2 regions of the Pseudomonas sp. Lz4W genome follow, and region 2 is predicted to be linked to the other one. Evidence: predicted binding sites of a transcription regulator. Region 2 holds the regulator's gene; the other holds the start of a gene.

Region 1 (10,683 bases), 2.2 Mb from region 2:
GGTCATTCCCGGGCGTAACTGGTTTATCATGTCCTGCGTGACGACATTGCCCTGCTGGATGTCGATTTTGTAAACCCCGGGGAATGAACAACCGGCGAGTGCGAGCAGTCCCACAAAGGTGAAACTGGTTAGCAAGAGCTTGGTGTTTTGCATCGGTGGGCGACTTCCACTATCTTGGCTGGGACAACGTAAACGCCGATCATACCCGTATTAAGAGAAGCTGCGAAGCGCTTCCGCGAGAAAGCTAACCATGGTTGAAAATAGCGAACTACGTAAGGCCGGACTTAAGGTGACTCTGCCACGAGTCAAGATTCTACAAATGCTTGACTCTGCCGAGCAGCGTCACATGAGTGCCGAGGATGTTTACAAGGCATTGATGCAAGCTGGCGAAGACGTCGGTCTGGCCACGGTCTACCGTGTACTGACGCAGTTTGAGTCCGCAGGGCTGGTGATTCGCCATAATTTTGATGGCGGTCATGCGGTCTTTGAATTGGCCGATGCCGACGGCGGACACCACGACCACATGGTCAACGTGGACAGTGGTGAAGTGATCGAGTTTTTCGACGAAGACATCGAAAAACTGCAACATGCCATCGCCGCCAAACATGGCGTCGAGCTGGTAGATCACAATCTGGTGCTGTACGTACGCAAGAAAACTAAATAAGCATGTCGCGCGAACCCCGGTTCGCGAAACCAACGAAGGCGACCCCAGGGTCGCCTTCGTGCTGTCTGAATCTTGGTGTTTGTTGACCGTTCGTCGTTAAGCTGCCAGGTTTTTTGCTGTGACCACCATTTTCTTGGCATGAGCCAATGATTCTTTGGTCAGGTCGATGCCGCCGAGCATGCGCGCGACTTCTTCTACTCGCTCTTTTTGACTGAGTTTTGACACAGCGGTGCGTGTGGTTTCGCTCTCGCGAACCTTGTGTACGAAAAGGTGTTGGTGGCATTGGGCTGCCACTTGCGGCAGGTGGGTGACCGTCAGCACCTGGCCGCGCTCGCCAAGCCTGCGCAGCAACTGGCCAACGATTTCAGCAGTTGGGCCGCCGATGCCCACGTCGACTTCGTCGAATACCAGGGTGGGTACGCGTGAGGTTTGTGCGGTGATGACCTGGATGGCCAGGCTGATGCGTGACAGTTCGCCGCCAGAGGCCACCTTGGCCAGGGCTTTAAGAGGCTGGCCGGGGTTGGCGCTGACCAGCAGTTCAACTTGCTCCAGACCGTGGGGCATCGGGTCGGTGCTGTTTTGTGGGCGCAACTCGATGACGAAGCGGCCGCCTGGCATGCCCAGGCGCTGGATTTCTTCTTCTACTGCACTGCTCAGCTGTGTTGCCGCATGGGCACGCAAACCGCTGAGTTCGCGTGCGCACTCCTGATAGTGGCGGGTGTACGCGGTCAGTTCATTGTTCAGGCGTTCAATGGACTCATCGTTGGCGTTGAGGGTTTCGATCTCTTCCAGTAGCCGTTGCTGCAGGGCGGCAACGTCATTTGGCTGGACGCGGTGTTTGCGTGCCAGGGTGTAGATGGTGTCCAGTCGCTCTTCGAGGTACTGCAGGCGGCCCGGGTCAGCATCAAAATGATCGAGGAAACGGTTAAGTTCGCCCACGGCCTCTTCGACTTGAATTTGTGCGCTGGCCAGCAGGTCGGTTGCTTCGCTCAGCGAGCCGGAGTTGTTGTTGATGCTCGACAGGCGATTCAGGCTCACGGTCAGCGCGTTGAGTACGTTGCCGGAATCGTTTTCGCTGCACTGTTCAACCACCTGACGGCAGATAGTCAGCAGGGTTTCGGCGTTGGTCAGGTTCTTGTGTTCCTGCTCCAGCTCTTCCAGTTCGTTTTCGCCCAGCGAGAGGGTTTCGAGTTCTTCGAGCTGGTAGCTCAGCAGTTGGTGGCGTGCGCGCTGCTCGTCACCCGAGTTGGACAGGTGCTCGAGTTCCTGGCGGGTCTGGCGCCAGCGTTGTGCTGCCAGATGGACCTGGCGGGCCAGATCGGTGGCACCCGCATACTCGTCCAGCAAGCGGCGATGGGTGTCGGGTTTGAGCAGCGACTGGTGTTCGTGCTGGCTGTGGATATCGATCAACAACTCGCCCAGGGCTTTCAGGTCGCCTTGAGGGCAGGGTGTGCCATTGATGTAGCCGCGTGAGCGTCCTTCGGCCGTGATCACTCGGCGCAGGATGCACGGGCCTTCAGCCTCGAGATCGCGTGCGGCAAGCCATGCCCGGGCTTCGGGGATATCCTGCAGGTCGAAGGTGGCCAGGATGTCGGCCTTTTCGGCCCCGGGGCGAACTACGCCACTGTCGGCGCGGTCACCCAGGGTAAGGCCGAGCGCATCGAGCATGATCGATTTACCGGCACCGGTCTCGCCAGTGATTACACTCATCCCGCGATCCAGTTCAAGATCGAGATGTTCAACGATGGCGTAGTTATGTACGGACAGGTGCACCAGCATAGGAGCTGCTCCAAAACGTAATGTCTGGTTATTTATACAGTGTTTTGTTTCGTGCTGACAATGCCTTCGTTTAGTTCGATTTGCTTGGTCGTTTTGCTTTTTTAGGTCGTTTCGATTGTCCAGCCGGGGCTTTTGCTCGAGGGGAAAGACCACACTTACTGCTTTTTGGCTCTTGAACCTGAAAATTGCGACCCCATATACCTTGGCAGAAGCGCGAGTCGAGCTCGCGGACAAAGTTTGAAAGGAGAAATCTATGGCAGACGAACAGACTATGGATACGCAGAATCAAGACGCTAATCAGGCTGCTGATGCAGGAAGCGAAGATCTGGTATCCCGCGTGCAAGTGCTTGAAGAGCAGCTGGCGGCCGCTAATGATCAGGCTTTGCGCGTAGCTGCCGATCTACAGAACGTTCGCCGCCGTGCAGAACAGGACGTTGAAAAAGCACACAAATTTGCACTGGAAAAATTTGCTGGCGACCTGTTGCCGGTAATCGACAGTCTGGAACGCGGCCTTGAGCTGTCGAACCCGGACGACGAAAGCATTCGTCCAATGCGTGAAGGGATCGAGCTGACCCTGAAAATGTTCCAGGACACCCTGAAGCGTTATCACCTGGAAGCTATCGATCCACACGGCGAGCCCTTCAATGCCGAGCATCACCAGGCGATGGCAATGCAGGAAAGCGCTGACCTGGAGCCAAACAGTGTGCTCAAGGTGTTTCAAAAAGGTTATCAGCTCAATGGTCGCTTGCTGCGCCCGGCTATGGTCGTAGTCAGCAAGGCTCCAGCGCCGGTTTCGCCATCGATTGACGAGCAGGCTTGAAATCGGCCGCAAGGCCCCCATTTAGAAGTCAAGCGTTAAGTAATGCCGCAGTTGGTCATTACTGCTGCGGCAAAAAAATTCAAATTTAGGGAGAGTTAACATGGGCAGAATTATCGGTATTGACCTCGGGACCACCAACTCGTGTGTTTCGGTTCTGGAAAACGGTAAAGCAAAAGTTATCGAAAACGCTGAAGGCGCGCGTACCACGCCGTCGATCGTTGCGTATGCCAACGATGGCGAAATTCTGGTTGGCCAGTCGGCCAAGCGTCAGGCAGTGACCAATCCGCATAACACCCTGTACGCGGTGAAGCGTCTGATCGGTCGTCGTTTTGACGAAGAAGTTGTGCAGAAAGACATTCAGATGGTTCCGTACAAGATCGCCAAGGCTGACAACGGCGACGCTTGGGTTGAAGTGAACGGCCAGAAAATGGCTCCGCCACAAATCTCGGCTGAAATTCTGAAGAAAATGAAGAAAACCGCCGAAGACTACCTCGGCGAGCCAGTGACTGAAGCGGTTATCACCGTTCCGGCCTACTTCAACGACAGCCAGCGTCAGGCGACCAAAGACGCCGGCCGTATCGCGGGTCTGGACGTAAAACGCATCATCAACGAACCAACCGCTGCTGCTCTGGCTTACGGTATGGACAAAGCGAAAGGCGACCACACTGTCATCGTTTATGACCTGGGTGGCGGTACTTTCGACGTGTCGGTAATTGAAATTGCCGAAGTGGATGGCGAGCACCAGTTTGAAGTGCTGGCGACCAACGGTGACACGTTCCTGGGTGGTGAAGACTTTGACATCCGTCTGATCGACTACCTGGTTGACGAGTTCAAGAAAGAAAGCGGCATGAACCTCAAAGGTGACCCGCTGGCGATGCAGCGTCTGAAAGAAGCTGCTGAAAAAGCCAAGATCGAACTGTCTTCGAGCCAGTCGACCGACGTGAATCTGCCGTACATCACTGCAGATGCCACCGGTCCTAAGCACTTGAACGTGAAGATTTCCCGCGCCAAGCTGGAATCGCTGGTTGAAGACCTGGTTCAGCGCACCATCGAGCCTTGCCGCACTGCACTGAAAGACGCCGGTATCGACGTTGGCGCGATCAACGACGTGATCCTGGTCGGTGGTCAGACTCGCATGCCGCTGGTACAGAAGCTGGTAACCGAGTTCTTCGGCAAGGAAGCACGTAAAGACGTGAACCCGGACGAAGCTGTTGCAATGGGTGCTGCTATCCAGGGCGCAGTATTGGCCGGTGATGTGAAAGACGTTCTGTTGCTGGACGTGAGCCCGCTGACTTTGGGTATCGAAACCATGGGTGGCGTAATGACTGCCCTGATCGAGAAAAACACCACGATTCCTACCAAGAAATCGCAAGTGTTCTCGACTGCTGACGATAACCAGGGCGCAGTGACCATTCACGTGCTGCAAGGCGAGCGCAAGCAAGCCGCTCAGAACAAGTCGTTGGGCAAGTTCGACCTGGCTGACATTCCACCAGCTCCACGTGGCGTGCCTCAGATCGAAGTAACCTTCGACATCGATGCCAACGGCATCCTGCACGTAAGTGCAAAAGACAAGGCGACTGGCAAGTCTCAGTCCATCGTGATCAAGGCTAACTCGGGTCTGTCCGAGGAAGAAATTGCTCAGATGGTTCGTGACGCTGAAGTCAACGCTGAAGAAGACCGCAAGTTCGAAGAGCTGGCAGCTGCACGTAACCAGGGCGACGCACTGGTTCACTCGACTCGTAAAATGATCGCTGATGCTGGCGATAAAGTGACCGCAGAAGAGAAAGTTGCAATCGAAGCTGCAGTAGTTGCACTTGAAGCCGCTGTTAAAGGCGATGACAAGGCTGCTATCGAAGCCAAGGTTGAAGAGCTGTCCAAGGTGTCTGCTCCGGTCGCACAGAAAATGTACGCCGAGCAAGCGAACCCGGCAGACGCAGCGGCCAAGCCTGCTGAAGAAGCCAAGGCTGACGACGTTGTCGACGCTGAGTTCGAAGAAGTAAAAGACAACAAGTAATTAGCTTGTTGGTCGGCCGGTTGACCGTGCATTAGCGGTGACTGGTAGGATGTCGCCGCGCGGGAGCTTGCTCCCGCGTTGGCGTGTCTGGAGTAGAGGAATTTTTACAGCATGCGACATGGTCGAATGCTTGCGGTTGGGTCCGGATCTTTTTTGTTTCCGCTTGGCTGTAACCGCTCCTGTTGGCCGATGCATTGGCTGTTAATCAGAAACCAATATCGTTGAAAAAGACGTGAGTCGGGCTTGGTCTTTACTGGGGTCCGGCGGGTTTGGTGAGGCTCGGGAGGGTTTTGCCGAACGTCCTTGAGAGTGCAAAGAATTATGGCAAAGCGCGATTATTACGAAATATTGGGTGTTGAACGTACTACCACTGAAGTGGAGTTGAAGAAGGCATATCGTCGCCTCGCAATGAAGCATCACCCGGATCGCAATCCGGATGACAAGGCTTCCGAAGAGTTGTTCAAGGAAGCCAACGAGGCTTACGAAGTTCTGTCGGACTCCAGTAAGCGTGCCGCCTATGATCAATACGGCCATGCCGGTGTTGATCCGCAAATGGGTGGCGGCGGTGCCGGTTTTGGCGGGCAGAACTTCTCCGATATTTTCGGCGATGTGTTCAGTGATTTCTTCGGCGGTGGTCGCGGTGGCTCCCGGGGCGGCGCTCAGCGGGGCAGCGATTTGCGCTACACGCTGGAGCTGGATCTGGAAGAGGCCGTACGCGGTACCACGGTCAATATTCGTGTGCCGACGCTGGTCAACTGCAAACCATGCGATGGTTCGGGTGCCAAGAAAGGTTCTTCGCCGGTTACCTGTACGACCTGTGGCGGTATTGGCCAGGTGCGCATGCAGCAGGGCTTTTTTGCTGTGCAGCAGACCTGTCCGCGTTGCCACGGTCAGGGCAAGATCATTTCTGATCCGTGCGACAGCTGCCGTGGCGAAGGCCGCGTAGAAGAATACAAAACCCTTTCCGTAAAAGTGCCTGCGGGCGTAGATACGGGCGACCGGATTCGTCTTTCGGGCGAAGGCGAGGCGGGTGTGCAGGGCGGGCCGACCGGCGATCTGTACGTGGTGATCGAGGTGCGTGAGCACGCGATCTTCCAGCGCGACGGCAAGCATCTGTTCTGTGAAGTACCGATCAACTTTGCCGATGCTTCGCTGGGTGCCGAGATTGAAGTGCCGACCCTGGATGGCCGGGTCAAGCTGAAGATTCCGGAAGGCACGCAAACCGGCAAGCAGTTCCGTCTGCGTGGCAAGGGTGTTGCTCCGGTACGTGGCGGCGGCGCTGGTGACTTGATGTGCCGTGTGGTGATCGAGACGCCGGTGAAACTGAGCCGTCGTCAGCGTGAGTTGATGGAAGAGTTCCGTTCGACACTCGAAGGCGATAGTAGTCATTCGCCGAACGCAACCGGCTGGTTCGAAGGCGTGAAGCGCTTCTTCGGCGATTTGTAAGGAGCGGGACATGCGACGTATGGCTGTGATGGGCGCTGCTGGGCGCATGGGTAAGACCTTGGTCGATGCGGTGCAGCAGCGCTCACCAGTGTGCGGGCTGACAGCGGCCATCGTGCGCCCGGGCAGCTCCCTGGTGGGGGCGGATGCCGGTGAGCTGGCCTCTATCGGGCGTATCGGTGTGCCGTTGTCGGAAAACCTGCAAGCGGTCGCGGCTGATTTCGACGTACTGATCGATTTCACCCTGCCTGAGGTAATGCTGGCCAACCTGGCCGTGTGTCGCCAGTTGGGCAAGGCCATGGTGATCGGTACTACGGGGTTGAATGCCGAACAAAAGCAGTTGCTGGTTGAAGCCGGCCAGGATATTGCGATTGTTTTTGCCTCCAACTTCAGTGTGGGCGTCAACCTGTCGTTCAAGCTGCTGGATATGGCGGCACGGGTGATGGGTGAAGATGCTGATATCGAAATCATCGAAGCTCATCACCGGCACAAGGTCGACGCGCCTTCGGGAACCGCGATGCGCATGGGTGAGGTCATTGCCAGTGCATTGGGGCGTGACCTGCAGCAGGTGGCGGTCTATGGTCGCGAAGGTCACACCGGCGCCCGCGAGCGCGAAACCATCGGTTTTGCGACAGTTCGGGGCGGTGATGTGGTGGGGGATCATACGGTTCTGTTTGCGACCGAGGGCGAGCGTCTTGAGATCACCCACAAGGCATCCAGCCGCATGACCTTCGCCAAGGGTGCCGTTCGTGCTGCGCTGTGGCTCGACGGGCGTGAGCCCGGGCTGTATGACATGCAGGATGTGCTCGACCTGCGTTGAGTTGTCTCTGTAAAATCAGGCTGTTGGCGCGCCGGCAGCCTGACTTTTAACCGCTAAGCGATGTTCTGTCGCATTCCTCTGCCTTTTAGGCTCTTTAGCGGTAGACCAAAAAAGCCTTTTTCTGTAAGCTACAGCTTTAGTGTGTCCACTAAAAGCGCGCAGATAATTCGATGAAGAAGCGGGGTGACGTGTCCATACGTCACTCCGCTTTTTTACAACCTGCGATCGCCCTTTCAGGCTTTATTTACGGGAGGTCTTCTTGACTAAGCAAGCCATACTCGCCCTCGCTGATGGCAGCATTTTTCGCGGCGAAGCCATTGGAGCCGACGGTCAGACCGTTGGAGAGGTGGTGTTTAACACCGCAATGACTGGCTACCAGGAGATCTTGACGGATCCATCCTACGCTCAGCAAATCGTTACCCTGACTTACCCGCATGTTGGCAATACCGGTACTACGCCGGAAGATGCCGAGTCTGATCGTGTCTGGTCCGCAGGTCTGGTTATTCGTGATCTGCCACTGGTTGCCAGCAACTGGCGCAACACGATGTCGCTTTCCGATTACCTGAAAGCCAACAATGTTGTCGCTATCGCAGGTATCGATACCCGTCGCCTGACCCGCATTTTGCGTGAGAAAGGTGCACAGAACGGCTGCATCATGGCCGGCGACAACATTTCTGACGAAGCTGCCATTGCTGCTGCGCGCGGCTTCCCGGGCCTGAAAGGCATGGATCTGGCGAAAGTTGTCAGCACCGAGAAGGCTTACGAGTGGCGCTCCAGTGTCTGGAACCTGGCCACCGATAGCCATCCGACAATTGAAGCGTCCGAGCTGCCTTATCACGTAGTTGCCTACGACTACGGCGTAAAGTGGAACATCCTGCGCATGCTGGTTGAGCGTGGCTGCCGCGTCACTGTTGTGCCGGCACAAACTCCGGCCAGCGACGTACTGGCACTGAATCCGGATGGTGTGTTCCTGTCCAACGGCCCGGGTGATCCGGAGCCATGCGACTACGCAATCACGGCTATTCAGGAAGTGCTGAAAACCGAAATTCCGGTGTTCGGTATCTGCCTGGGACACCAGTTGCTGGCTCTGGCGTCCGGCGCCAAGACGGTGAAAATGGGTCACGGCCACCACGGTGCGAACCACCCGGTTCAGGATCTGGACACGGGCGTTGTGATGATCACCAGTCAGAACCACGGTTTTGCGGTTGATGAAGCGACTTTGCCGGCCAACGTGCGCGCAATCCACAAGTCGCTGTTTGACGGCACCTTGCAAGGTATCGAGCTGACCGACAAGAGCGCTTTCAGCTTCCAGGGTCACCCTGAAGCCAGCCCTGGCCCGAACGACGTAGCGCCGCTGTTCGATCGTTTCATCAATGAGATGGCCAAGCGCCGCTGATCATACCCTTGTGCTAGTACCCAGTGCCGGCCCCGGACTCCGGCGGCCCCTTGGGTGCTTCACAGACTTGATCGACGGCTTGCCGACTGACCTGCGGATTTGAGTGACAAACCCATGCCAAAACGTACAGACATTAAAAGCATCCTGATTCTCGGCGCTGGCCCGATCGTTATCGGCCAGGCCTGTGAATTCGACTACTCCGGCGCCCAGGCTTGTAAAGCTCTGCGCGAGGAAGGCTATCGCGTCATCCTGGTGAACTCCAACCCGGCCACCATCATGACCGACCCGGACATGGCCGACGCAACGTACATCGAGCCGATCAAGTGGCAGACTGTTGCCAAGATCATCGAAAAAGAGCGTCCGGACGCTCTGTTGCCGACCATGGGCGGCCAGACTGCTCTGAACTGCGCACTGGACCTGGAGCGTGAAGGCGTTCTGGAGAAGTTCGGCGTAGAAATGATCGGCGCCAATGCCGACACCATCGACAAGGCTGAAGACCGTTCGCGTTTTGACAAGGCGATGAAGTCCATCGGTCTGGATTGCCCGCGCTCCGGTATCGCCCACAGCATGGAAGAGGCCAATGCGGTCCTCGAAAAGCTGGGCTTCCCGTGCATCATCCGTCCATCGTTCACCATGGGCGGCACCGGTGGCGGTATCGCTTACAACCGTGAAGAGTTCGAAGAAATCTGCGCTCGTGGTCTGGACCTGTCGCCGACCAAAGAGCTGCTGATCGACGAATCCCTGATCGGCTGGAAAGAGTACGAAATGGAGGTTGTCCGCGACAAAAAGGACAACTGCATCATCGTTTGCTCGATCGAAAACTTTGACCCGATGGGCGTGCACACCGGTGACTCGATCACTGTTGCTCCGGCACAGACCCTGACGGACAAGGAATACCAGATCATGCGTAACGCCTCGCTGGCGGTACTGCGTGAGATCGGCGTTGAGACCGGTGGTTCCAACGTGCAGTTCGGCATTTGCCCGGACACTGGCCGTATGGTTGTGATCGAGATGAACCCGCGTGTTTCGCGTTCTTCGGCGCTGGCTTCGAAAGCCACCGGTTTCCCGATTGCGCGTATCGCTGCCAAGCTGGCGATCGGTTACACCCTGGACGAGTTGCAGAACGAAATCACCGGTGGCGCTACTCCGGCGTCCTTCGAGCCGTCCATCGACTACGTCGTGACCAAGCTGCCGCGCTTTGCTTTCGAAAAATTCCCTAAAGCCGATGCGCGCCTGACAACTCAGATGAAGTCGGTTGGTGAAGTCATGGCCATTGGCCGGACTTTCCAGGAATCCTTGCAGAAAGCCCTTCGCGGTCTGGAAGTGGGTGTCAGCGGTCTTGATCCAAAGCTGGACCTGAGCAACCCGGAAAGCATGGCAGTGCTCAAGCGCGAGCTGACTGTGCCGGGTGCCGAGCGTATCTGGTACGTGGCTGACGCATTCCGTGCGGGCATGACCGTAGAAGACATCTTCGGCATGAACATGATTGACCCTTGGTTCCTGGTGCAGATCGAAGATCTGATCAAGGACGAAGAGAAGATCAAGACCATGGCGCTGTCTTCGATTGATCGCGATGCCATGTATCGCCTCAAGCGCAAAGGCTTCTCCGACGCACGTCTGGCTGTACTGCTGGGTGTGACCGAGAAGAACCTGCGTCGCCATCGACACAAGCTGGAAGTGTTCCCGGTTTACAAGCGCGTTGACACCTGCGCAGCCGAGTTTGCGACCGACACGGCTTACATGTACT
Region 2 (10,683 bases):
CAGCTGCGCTGGACGTGATCAAGCGCGCCATCAGTGGCGAGCTGGACTACAAGGCCAAGCGCCAGCCAAAGCTTGAAAAACTCAAGCTGAACGCAATTGAACAAATGATGGCTTTCGAAACCGCCAAAGGTTTCGTCGCCGGCCAGGCCGGACCAAACTACCCGGCCCCGGTTGAAGCGATCAAGACTATCCAGAAAGCCGCGAACTTCGGTCGTGACAAGGCGCTGGAAGTTGAAGCCGCAGGTTTCGCCAAACTTGCAAAAACATCGGCTTCACAATGCCTGATCGGGTTGTTCCTCAACGACCAGGAATTGAAGAAAAAGGCCAAGGCCTACGACAAGATCGCCAAAGACGTGAAGCAGGCAGCCGTACTCGGCGCTGGCATCATGGGCGGCGGTATTGCCTATCAGTCGGCTTCCAAAGGCACGCCGATCCTGATGAAAGACATCAACGAACACGGCATCGAGCAAGGTCTGGCAGAAGCCGCCAAGCTGCTGGTAGGTCGCGTTGATAAAGGTCGCATGACCCCGGCGAAAATGGCCGAAGTGCTCAACGGTATTCGTCCGACCCTGTCTTACGGTGATTTCGGCAACGTCGACCTGGTGGTCGAAGCTGTAGTCGAGAGCCCGAAGGTCAAGCAGGCCGTACTGGCTGAAGTGGAAAACCACGTCCGCGAAGACGCGATTCTGGCGTCCAACACTTCGACTATCTCCATCAGTTTGCTGGCCAAGGCCCTCAAGCGTCCGGAGAACTTTGTCGGCATGCACTTCTTCAACCCGGTGCACATGATGCCGCTGGTTGAAGTCATTCGTGGCGAGAAATCCAGCGACCTGGCTGTAGCAACCACCGTTGCCTACGCCAAGAAAATGGGTAAAAACCCGATCGTGGTCAACGACTGCCCGGGCTTCCTGGTCAACCGTGTGCTGTTCCCGTACTTCGGCGGTTTCGCCAGGCTGGTCAGCGCCGGTGTCGACTTTGTGCGCATCGACAAAGTGATGGAAAAATTCGGCTGGCCGATGGGCCCGGCGTACCTGATGGACGTGGTCGGCATCGACACCGGTCACCACGGTCGTGACGTGATGGCTGAAGGCTTCCCTGATCGCATGAAAGACGATCGCCGCTCGGCGATTGACGCTCTGTACGAAGCCAAGCGCCTGGGCCAGAAGAACGGCAAGGGCTTCTACGCCTACGAAGAAGACAAGCGCGGCAAGCAGAAGAAAGTCGTTGATTCCAGCGTACTTGAAGTGCTCAAGCCGATTGTCTACGAGCAGCGCGACGTGACTGACGAAGACATCATCAACTGGATGATGATCCCGCTGTGTCTGGAAACCGTACGCTGCCTGGAAGACGGCATCGTTGAAACTGCGGCCGAGGCCGATATGGGTCTGGTTTACGGCATTGGCTTCCCGCTGTTCCGTGGCGGCGCATTGCGCTACATCGACTCGATCGGTGTTGCACAGTTCGTGGCCCTGGCTGATCAGTACGCTGAACTGGGCGCGCTGTACCACCCGACTGCGAAGCTGCGCGAGATGGCCAAGAACGGTCAGAGCTTCTTCGGTTAAGCGCCCCATTAGAGTGAGAGTGAAATTATGAGCTTGAATCCTAGAGACGTGGTGATTGTTGACTTCGGTCGCACCCCGATGGGCCGCTCCAAGGGTGGCATGCACCGCAACACCCGTGCTGAAGACATGTCTGCGCACCTGATCAGCAAAGTGCTGGAGCGCAACAACAAGGTTGACCCGAACGAAGTGGAAGACGTGATCTGGGGCTGCGTAAACCAGACCCTGGAGCAGGGCTGGAACATCGCACGCATGGCGTCGCTGATGACCCAGATCCCACATACTTCGGCCGCGCAAACCGTGAGCCGGCTGTGCGGTTCGTCCATGAGCGCCCTGCACACTGCTGCCCAGGCGATCATGACCGGTAACGGTGACGTTTTCGTGGTCGGTGGCGTCGAGCATATGGGTCACGTGAGCATGATGCACGGCGTTGATCCTAACCCGCACATGTCGCTGTACGCGGCGAAAGCCTCGGGCATGATGGGTCTGACCGCTGAAATGCTGGGCAAGATGCATGGCATCACCCGCGAGCAGCAGGATGCCTTTGCCGTGCGTTCTCACCAGTTGGCCCACAAGGCGACCATTGAAGGCAAGTTCAAAGACGAAATCATCCCGATGCAGGGATATGACGAAAATGGCTTCCTGAAAATGTTCGACTACGACGAGACCATTCGTCCGGATACGAGCATGGAAAGCCTGGCTGCGTTGAAGCCGGCCTTCAACCCCAAGGGCGGGACAGTGACTGCGGGCACTTCGTCGCAGATTACCGATGGTGCCTCGTGCATGATCGTAATGTCGGCCCAGCGTGCAAAAGACTTGGGTCTTGAGCCGCTGGCAGTGATCCGCTCGATGGCTGTTGCCGGTGTGGATCCTGCGATCATGGGCTATGGTCCTGTACCGGCCACGCAAAAAGCATTGAAGCGCGCAGGCTTGAATATGGCCGATATCGACTTCATCGAGCTCAACGAAGCTTTCGCTGCACAGGCCCTGCCGGTGCTGAAAGATTTGAAAGTGCTCGACAAGATGAATGAGAAGGTTAACCTGCACGGCGGTGCCATCGCCCTGGGCCATCCATTTGGATGTTCGGGTGCTCGCATCTCCGGCACTTTGCTCAATGTAATGAAGCAAAATGGCGGCACTTTCGGGTTGTCCACCATGTGCATTGGTCTTGGCCAGGGCATTGCCACTGTCTTCGAACGCGTCTAAAGCGTTGCGTTGATGGAAGCCGGGGCCATGTGCCCCGGTTTTTGTTTTTTGGATGTTTTGAATTTTTTTCTTTTAGGGAGCGCAACATGTCGGTACAACTTGGGCTCTACCAACACTACAAAGGCCCGCAATATCGGGTGTTCAATGTGGCGCGTCACTCCGAGACCGAAGAGGAGGTCGTGTTTTACCAGGCCTTGCATGGTGAATTCGGCTATTGGGTGCGTCCGCTGAAAATGTTTATTGAAACGGTCGAATATGAGGGCAAAACAGTCCCCCGATTCGCTCTGGTAAAGGCTGAACCGAGTATTTTTCCCAAGCCATGAGGCGAGGTCGCGCAGAACCCTGTGCTTGACCTCACCTTGTAGCCACTATATATAGCGGTGCCGCGTCAGGCGCGAACCGCCTTTCACTTCTAGAATTCAGGAATTTTCTGATCCATGGGCAAATCGCTGGTCATTGTGGAATCCCCGGCTAAGGCCAAGACCATCAACAAGTACTTGGGTAACGAGTACGTGGTGAAGTCGAGTATCGGCCATATCCGAGACCTGCCCACCAGCGGTTCGGCTAGCGCCAGCAAAGAACCTGCTGCCAAGCGCGGCAAGGCGGCGGCTGGTGAAGTGCCGGCCCTGTCGCCAAAAGAGAAGGCTCAAAAGCAGCTGATCTCGCGCATGGGTGTCGATCCGGAACATGGCTGGAAAGCCAAGTACGAGATCCTCCCGGGCAAGGAAAAGGTCATCGAAGAGCTGCGCCGGCTCGCCAAGGATGCTGACACCATCTATCTCGCAACCGACTTGGATCGCGAGGGGGAAGCCATTGCCTGGCACCTGCGCGAAGCCATCGGTGGTGATGACAGCCGCTACAAGCGCGTGGTGTTCAACGAAATCACCAAGAAGGCGATTCAGGAAGCCTTCTCCAGGCCGGGCGAGCTGGACATCAACCGTGTCAACGCCCAGCAGGCGCGTCGTTTCCTCGACCGCGTGGTGGGTTACATGGTTTCGCCGCTGCTGTGGGCGAAAATCGCCCGTGGCCTGTCGGCCGGTCGGGTGCAGTCGGTTGCCGTGAAGCTGGTGGTTGAGCGTGAGCGTGAGATCCGTGCCTTCAACCCTGAAGAATACTGGGAAATCCACGCCGATCTGGGCACTGCCAAGGGCGCGAAAGTGCGCTTCGACGTTGCCCGTGAAAAAGGCGAAGCCTTCAAGCCGCTGAACGAAACTCAGGCCATGGCGGCGCTGGAGAAGCTAAAAGCCTCCAGCTACACCATCTCCAAGCGTGAAGACAAGCCGACCAGCAGCAAGCCTTCTGCGCCATTCATTACTTCCACCCTGCAACAGGCTGCGAGTAACCGCCTGGGCTTCGGGGTGAAGAAAACCATGATGATGGCCCAGCGTCTGTATGAAGCCGGCTACATCACGTATATGCGTACCGACTCCACCAACCTTTCGGCTGATGCCGTGGAAATGGCGCGCACTTACATCGAGGGTGAGTTCGGTGCTGCCTACCTGCCGCCGGCCCCCAACGTATATAGCAGCAAGGAAGGCGCGCAGGAGGCTCACGAAGCCATTCGTCCTTCTGACGTAAACACCGATCCAAGCAAGCTGTCGGGCATGGAACGTGATGCTGAGCGGCTCTACGAGCTTATCTGGCGCCAGTTTGTTGCTTGCCAGATGCTGCCGGCCAAATACCTGTCGACCACCGTCAGCGTCGCTGCTGGTGACTTTGAGCTGCGTGCCAAGGGCCGTATCCTGAAGTTCGACGGCTACACCCGGGTCATGCCGCAAATTGCCAAGCCTGGCGACGACGATGTACTGCCGGACATGGCCCAGGGCGACGTGCTGAAACTGATCGAACTCGATCCGAGCCAGCACTTTACCAAGCCGCCTGCGCGTTACTCCGAAGCCAGCCTGGTAAAAGAGATGGAAAAACGCGGTATCGGTCGTCCTTCGACCTACGCCGCGATCATCGGCACCATCCAGGATCGTGGTTACGTGGCGCTGCATAACCGCCGCTTCTACTCCGAAAAAATGGGCGACATCGTTACCGAGCGTTTGTCCGAGAGCTTCTCTGACCTGATGGACTACGGCTTTACCGCCGGGATGGAAGAAAATCTCGATGATGTGGCGCACGGTGAGCGCGACTGGAAAAACGTGCTGGACGAGTTCTATGGCGACTTCAAAAAGAAACTTGAAGTAGCGGCCGCGCCGGAAGGCGGGATGCGTGCCAACCAGCCGGTAATGACCGACATCCCGTGCAAAGAGTGCGGGCGTCCGATGCAGATTCGTACCGCGTCGACCGGTGTATTTCTGGGTTGCTCGGGCTACAGCTTGCCGCCTAAAGAGCGCTGCAAGGCCACGGTCAACCTGGTGCCTGGCGACGAAATTGCTGCCGACGACGAGGGTGAGTCCGAATCGTTGGTGCTGTTGGGCAAGCACCGCTGCCCGATTTGCAGCACCGCGATGGATGCGTACCTGCTGGATGAGAAGCACAAGCTGCACATCTGCGGTAACAACCCGGATTGCACCGGCTACGAAATCGAAGAAGGCAGCTACCGCATCAAGGGCTACGAAGGGCCAAGCCTGGAGTGCGACAAGTGCGGCAGCGAGATGCAGCTCAAGACCGGTCGTTTCGGCAAGTTCTTCGGTTGCACCAACGCCGAATGCAAAAACACCCGCAAACTGCTGAAAAGTGGTGAAGCTGCGCCGCCGAAAATGGACCCGGTAAAAATGCCGGAGCTCAAGTGCGAGAAGGTCAACGACACGTATATTTTGCGTGACGGTGCTTCGGGGTTGTTCCTGGCGGCCAGCCAGTTCCCGAAAAACCGCGAGACCCGTGCGCCGCTGGTGATTGAAATCGTGCCGCACAAGGACGAGATCGATCCCAAGTACCACTTCCTGTGTGAAGCGCCGAAGAAGGACCCGGATGGTCGTCCAGCGGTGATTCGCTACAGCCGCAAAACCAAGGAGCAGTACGTGCAGACTGAAGTTGAAGGCAAGCCGACAGGCTGGCGTGCCTTCTACGACGGCAAAAGCTGGAAGGTTGAAGACAAGCGTAAAGAGAAAGACGCTTGATTTAGCGTGACGGCTTAACAAAAAACCGCGCAAGGGCTGCATGCCTTGCGCGGTTTTTTTGTGATTGTCCTGTACGGGCCTGTGGCAACTGCACCAAAAGCGCAGGATTGGCGCTTGCTCCCGTAGCCCCTGATCCCTGAGACTGCTCAGTCTGCACTTATCCAATTCGCTGTGGAGCGCGCCCGCATGGCTCATGAACTCTATACCCGCACCAATCAGAAAATTTACTTCGCCGGTCTGGCCCTGGATGCCATGAACAAGGCCGGCGAAGGTCGGGCCATGAATGCTCAGGCGCTGGTACAGGCCGAACGCGAATCAGCGGTGTTCCATTTGTATGGTGCATTGCTCGGGCTGTGCCATGAAATCGCGGGTTTCTACCGTCTGCCTCAGGCCGGCGCGCCCAGGGTTGAACTGTTGCTCACTCAGGAGGTGCTGGAGGCAATAGCCATCCCCGAACTGGCAGAAATGGTCGAGCTGGCGCGTGCGCCGCAAACCTGGCTGGCCCAATTGATCGCCGCCCATGGGGCGTTGTACCAGCCGTTGCAGGCTCCGAAAAAGGTCAAGGCGGATGTCTTCCAGCCCTTGATCGTAGCGGTCAATCTGGAGGACGAGACACCCGGGGAGTTAGGCCGGGAAACCCTGGAAGAGTGGCGCCAGAACTTGAAATCCCTGGCTGTCCGCTTTCGCGACGGGCTCAATGAGTGCTGATGGTCGAAGGCAAAACTGTACAGTCATTCATCAGTCTGTAATGAAACCAGCACAGTTCCTGGCAAATTCCCAGTGGATGACTGATATAATCCCGCGCTTTCGTGGAGAACAAACTTTTATGCCAACGTCCTTTCTTGAAATTGTCGAATTGCCAGACGGCCGTATCGAGTTGCGTCGGGCTGAAGACGAGGGGTCTTTGGTGACGCTGAACTTCTCTGAAGATGCCAAGGCTTTTCTTCAGGGTCAGCACGTAGAGGTGGCCAAGGCCATGCTTAGCGTGGGTGTGCAGATGGCGGGCCGACTGGCCGAAGGCGAACTCGAAAAGGATGACGGACCGCGTATTCTTCATTAAGACGCGATCCATGCCCCAGGCGTGTCACGGACCGGCTTTTGTATTCAGCAAAAGCCCTGTGACAACGTCCGCTGTTTAGCCCAGACGAATATTTAAACTTTGCCCGTGACCGGTGCGTGCTGCGCCAATCAGCTGTTGGCGGGCTGCGGCATTCAGTGGATTGATCCAGCTGACCACCGTGTGGCTTCGGCCCAGGCGCAGGGCTTCGCAGGTGAGTTGCAGCGTGCTTTTATTGCCGTTGGGCTGCAGCAGCAAAATACGTTCACGGTTGAGGCCGGCATCCCGTAGCCAGCTTTGAGTCAGGCTGGCGGGTGGCGCTATCAGTGTCAGCCAGCGGTCGTCCGGTTGTTCGCTCAGTTCGCGCAGCATAGGCGCAAGCAGGTTCAGGCAGTTTCCGGCAGCACCGCGCAGCGACAGTTCACTGAATGCTTCGGGTTCGACGCTCCAGGGTGAATCGAGCACGTCTTTGATCGCGGGGGTCATTGGTTTTGCCATGAACGCCTCGAAAAGATTGAGTTGTGCTGGCAGCGGTGTGTGTGGGAACTGCATGAAGCCTCCTTTAGCGGCGAATGACGCCGACACTCAAGCCTTCAATGACCAGTTCCTGGTCCTTGAGGTTGACTTCAATCGGGGCGAAGTCAGGGTTCTCGGCGATTAGCCAGACCTTGTTACCTTCACGCTTGAAGCGCTTTACCGTCACTTCGTCGTCGATGCGGGCCACGACAATCTGGCCGTTACGGGCTTCGCGACAGGTATGAACGGCAAGCAGGTCGCCATCAAAGATGCCGACGTCCTTCATGCTCATGCCTTGCACCCGCAGCAAATAGTCAGCGCGCGGATGGAAGAAGGTCGGGTTGATATTGCATGACTCTTCGACGTGCTCCTGCGCCAGGATCGGGGCGCCGGCAGCAACCCGGCCGATGATGGGCAGGGTGGATTCGTCGGACTTGGCTTCGAAACCGGGGATGCGAATGCCCCGCGATGCTCCCGGAGTCATCTCGATGGCACCCTTGCGGGCAAGGGCCTTGAGGTGTTCTTCGGCGGCGTTCGGCGACTTGAAGCCCAGCTCCTGTGCGATCTCGGCACGGGTGGGCGGGTATCCGTTGTCATCCAGGCATCGCTTGATGAAGGCCAGGATCTCAGCTTGGCGTGGCGTCAGTTTTAGCATGTTGATCGCTCTGTCTTTTTATACAGTGACTGGGATTATATACAGTGATAGCTGATTGGCAATCACCCATTTTCAGGAGTCCGCCGGACGGTCGCCTGTCAGGCTGCGCACTTTATCAGCTGCGACCCGGCGGGCCGAGGCTGTGGTTAAATGCGAAACCGCCCGGTCGCAATGTGAATACGTCACCTTGACTTTTTACAAGCTGAAACGTATGTTTCAAACAACTGTTTAAATGTTTGTCAGGCGGAGTAGCCATGGCCCAGTCGGAAACCGTTGAACGTATCCTTGATGCTGCCGAGCAGCTGTTCGCGGAAAAAGGGTTTGCCGAAACCTCATTGCGGCTGATTACCAGCAAGGCCGGGGTTAATCTTGCGGCTGTCAATTACCATTTCGGTTCAAAAAAAGCGCTGATCCAGGCAGTTTTTTCGCGGTTTCTGGGGCCTTTCTGCGCCAACCTCGATCGAGAGCTGGAGCGCCGTCAGGCCAGGCCGGAGAATCGGCCCACCCTTGAAGAACTGCTGGAAATGCTGGTGGAGCAGGCGCTGGTAATCCAGCCCCGCAGCGGCAATGACCTGTCTATCTTCATGCGCTTGCTGGGGCTGGCATTCAGTCAGAGCCAGGGGCATTTGCGGCGCTACCTTGAAGACATGTATGGCAAGGTTTTCCGCCGCTACATGTTGCTGGTCAATGAGGCCGCCCCGCAAATCCCCCCGATCGAACTGTTCTGGCGCGTGCATTTCATGCTCGGCGCGGCGGCTTTCAGCATGTCCGGAATCAAGGCATTGCGCGCCATTGCCGAAACCGACTTCGGGGTAAACACCTCGATCGAACAGGTGATGCGTCTGATGGTGCCTTTCCTCGCCGCAGGCATGCGTGCTGAAAGCGGCGTGGTTGATCCGGCAATGGCCGCCGCACAGCTTCGTCCCCGCAGCAAAACCCCGCAGGTCAGCGTCAAGGTTTGACCTGCTGCGGGTGGGCGTGGCAGCTGAGTTCCGCTAAGCTAGCTGCCATGTTCGTTCCTGATCCATTTCCTGTTGCCGACTCGCTGCTGTCTCATTCAGGTGAGGCCCGTAGCCCTGTGTCCGCTATTTTTTATTCAAAGGATTATCCATGAGTTCTGCCCTGCAAGGCTCCTTGATGGTGGACGTCGCCGGTACCTGGCTGACGGCCGAAGATCGGCAATTGTTGCGCCAGCCTGAAGTGGGCGGGTTGATCATTTTTGCCCGTAACATCGAGCACCCGCGCCAGGTGCGTGAGCTCAGTGCGTCGATTCGCGCCATTCGTCCTGACTTGCTGCTGGCGGTCGACCAGGAAGGCGGGCGGGTTCAGCGTCTGCGTCAGGGCTTCGTGCGTCTGCCGGCCATGCGCGCAATTGCCGATAACCCCAATGCCGAGTACCTGGCCGAACAGTGTGGCTGGATCATGGCCACCGAAGTGCTGGCTGTCGGGCTGGACCTGAGCTTCGCCCCGGTACTGGATCTGGATTACCAGCGCAGCGCTGTGGTCGGTAGCCGTTCATTTGAGGGTGACCCGCAGCGTGCAGCAGTGTTGGCCGGGGCGTTCATTCGCGGGATGAATGATGCGGGCATGGCTGCAACCGGCAAGCATTTCCCCGGTCACGGCTGGGCCGAGGCCGATTCCCATGTAGCGATTCCCGTAGACGAACGCAGTCTTGAGCAGATCCGCAGCCATGACCTGGTGCCATTTGCCCTGTTGAGCAAGCACCTGGCGGCAGTCATGCCGGCCCATGTGATCTATCCACAAGTGGACAGCCAGCCAGCCGGATTTTCCCGTCGCTGGTTGCAGGATATTTTGCGCGGCGAGCTTGAGTTTGACGGCGTGATCTTCAGTGACGATCTGTCGATGGCCGGCGCCCATGTGGTCGGCGATGCTGCCAGCCGTATCGAAGCGGCGCTGTCGGCCGGTTGCGACATGGGCCTGGTGTGCAACGACCGGGCAGCGGCCGAGCTGGCACTCAGTGCAGCGCAGCGTCTGAAGGTGACCCCTTCACCGCGGATTGCCCGCATGCGTGGCCAGGCATGGGCCAGCACCGACTATCGCGAGAGCCCGCGCTGGCTGGTGGCGATGGGTGCGCTTAGAGATGCCCAGCTGATTGATTGAAGGGCCAATGCAATAAAACTGCAGGAGCGTCGACCGGCTGCTCCTGCAGCATTCACGTTGTTTCAGCGCTTTTCGATTTTCGGCGGCAACGGTGCAAACAGCGCATCGATGTCGTCGTCCTGCAGTTTCCAGTCTCCGGCTATGCGGCCATCCAGAACCCCTGCGGCCAAATCCGATTTTTCCTGCTGCAAGTGCTGGATTTTCTCCTCCACGGTGCCGCGGGCAATCATCTTGTACACAAACACCGGTTTTTCCTGGCCGATGCGGTAGGCGCGGTCGGTCGCCTGGTTTTCCGCCGCCGGGTTCCACCACGGGTCGTAGTGGATCACGGTGTCAGCCTCGGTCAGGTTCAAGCCCACGCCGCCAGCCTTCAGGCTGATCAGAAAGATTTGCAGGGTGCCGCTCTGGAAGTCCTTCACCGGTGCGCGACGGTCACGGGTTTGCCCGGTGAGGATGGCGTAGCGCACCTTGCGTTTCTGCAGTTCGGCTTCGATCAGCCCGAGC

Evidence for each region. Region 2 encodes LexA, which represses DNA repair genes until DNA is damaged. Its sites were predicted from a motif close to CTGTNTNNNNANACAG; they were not measured.
Region 1: the regulator LexA is predicted to act here: its motif matches at 2,468-2,483, upstream of recN (DNA repair protein RecN).

The regions. Positions count from the first base shown of each region.
Region 1 covers NZ_CP017432.1:4,226,403-4,237,085, reverse strand. The annotation lists gene B195_RS19440 (outer membrane protein assembly factor BamE) at 1-153, opposite strand, end outside; gene fur (ferric iron uptake transcriptional regulator) at 251-664, shown strand; gene recN (DNA repair protein RecN) at 761-2,443, opposite strand; gene grpE (nucleotide exchange factor GrpE) at 2,697-3,263, shown strand; gene dnaK (molecular chaperone DnaK) at 3,364-5,277, shown strand; gene dnaJ (molecular chaperone DnaJ) at 5,599-6,723, shown strand; gene dapB (4-hydroxy-tetrahydrodipicolinate reductase) at 6,734-7,540, shown strand; gene carA (glutamine-hydrolyzing carbamoyl-phosphate synthase small subunit) at 7,800-8,936, shown strand; gene carB (carbamoyl-phosphate synthase large subunit) at 9,051-10,683, shown strand, end outside.
Region 2 covers NZ_CP017432.1:1,410,588-1,421,270, forward strand. The annotation lists gene fadB (fatty acid oxidation complex subunit alpha FadB) at 1-1,562, shown strand, start outside; gene fadA (acetyl-CoA C-acyltransferase FadA) at 1,590-2,765, shown strand; gene B195_RS06835 (DUF1653 domain-containing protein) at 2,852-3,088, shown strand; gene topA (type I DNA topoisomerase) at 3,203-5,830, shown strand; gene B195_RS06845 (DUF6586 family protein) at 6,017-6,538, shown strand; gene B195_RS06850 (hypothetical protein) at 6,657-6,890, shown strand; gene sulA (SOS-induced cell division inhibitor SulA) at 6,966-7,439, opposite strand; gene lexA (transcriptional repressor LexA) at 7,450-8,058, opposite strand; gene B195_RS06865 (TetR/AcrR family transcriptional regulator) at 8,313-9,020, shown strand; gene nagZ (beta-N-acetylhexosaminidase) at 9,181-10,179, shown strand; gene B195_RS06875 (DEAD/DEAH box helicase) at 10,242-10,683, opposite strand, start outside.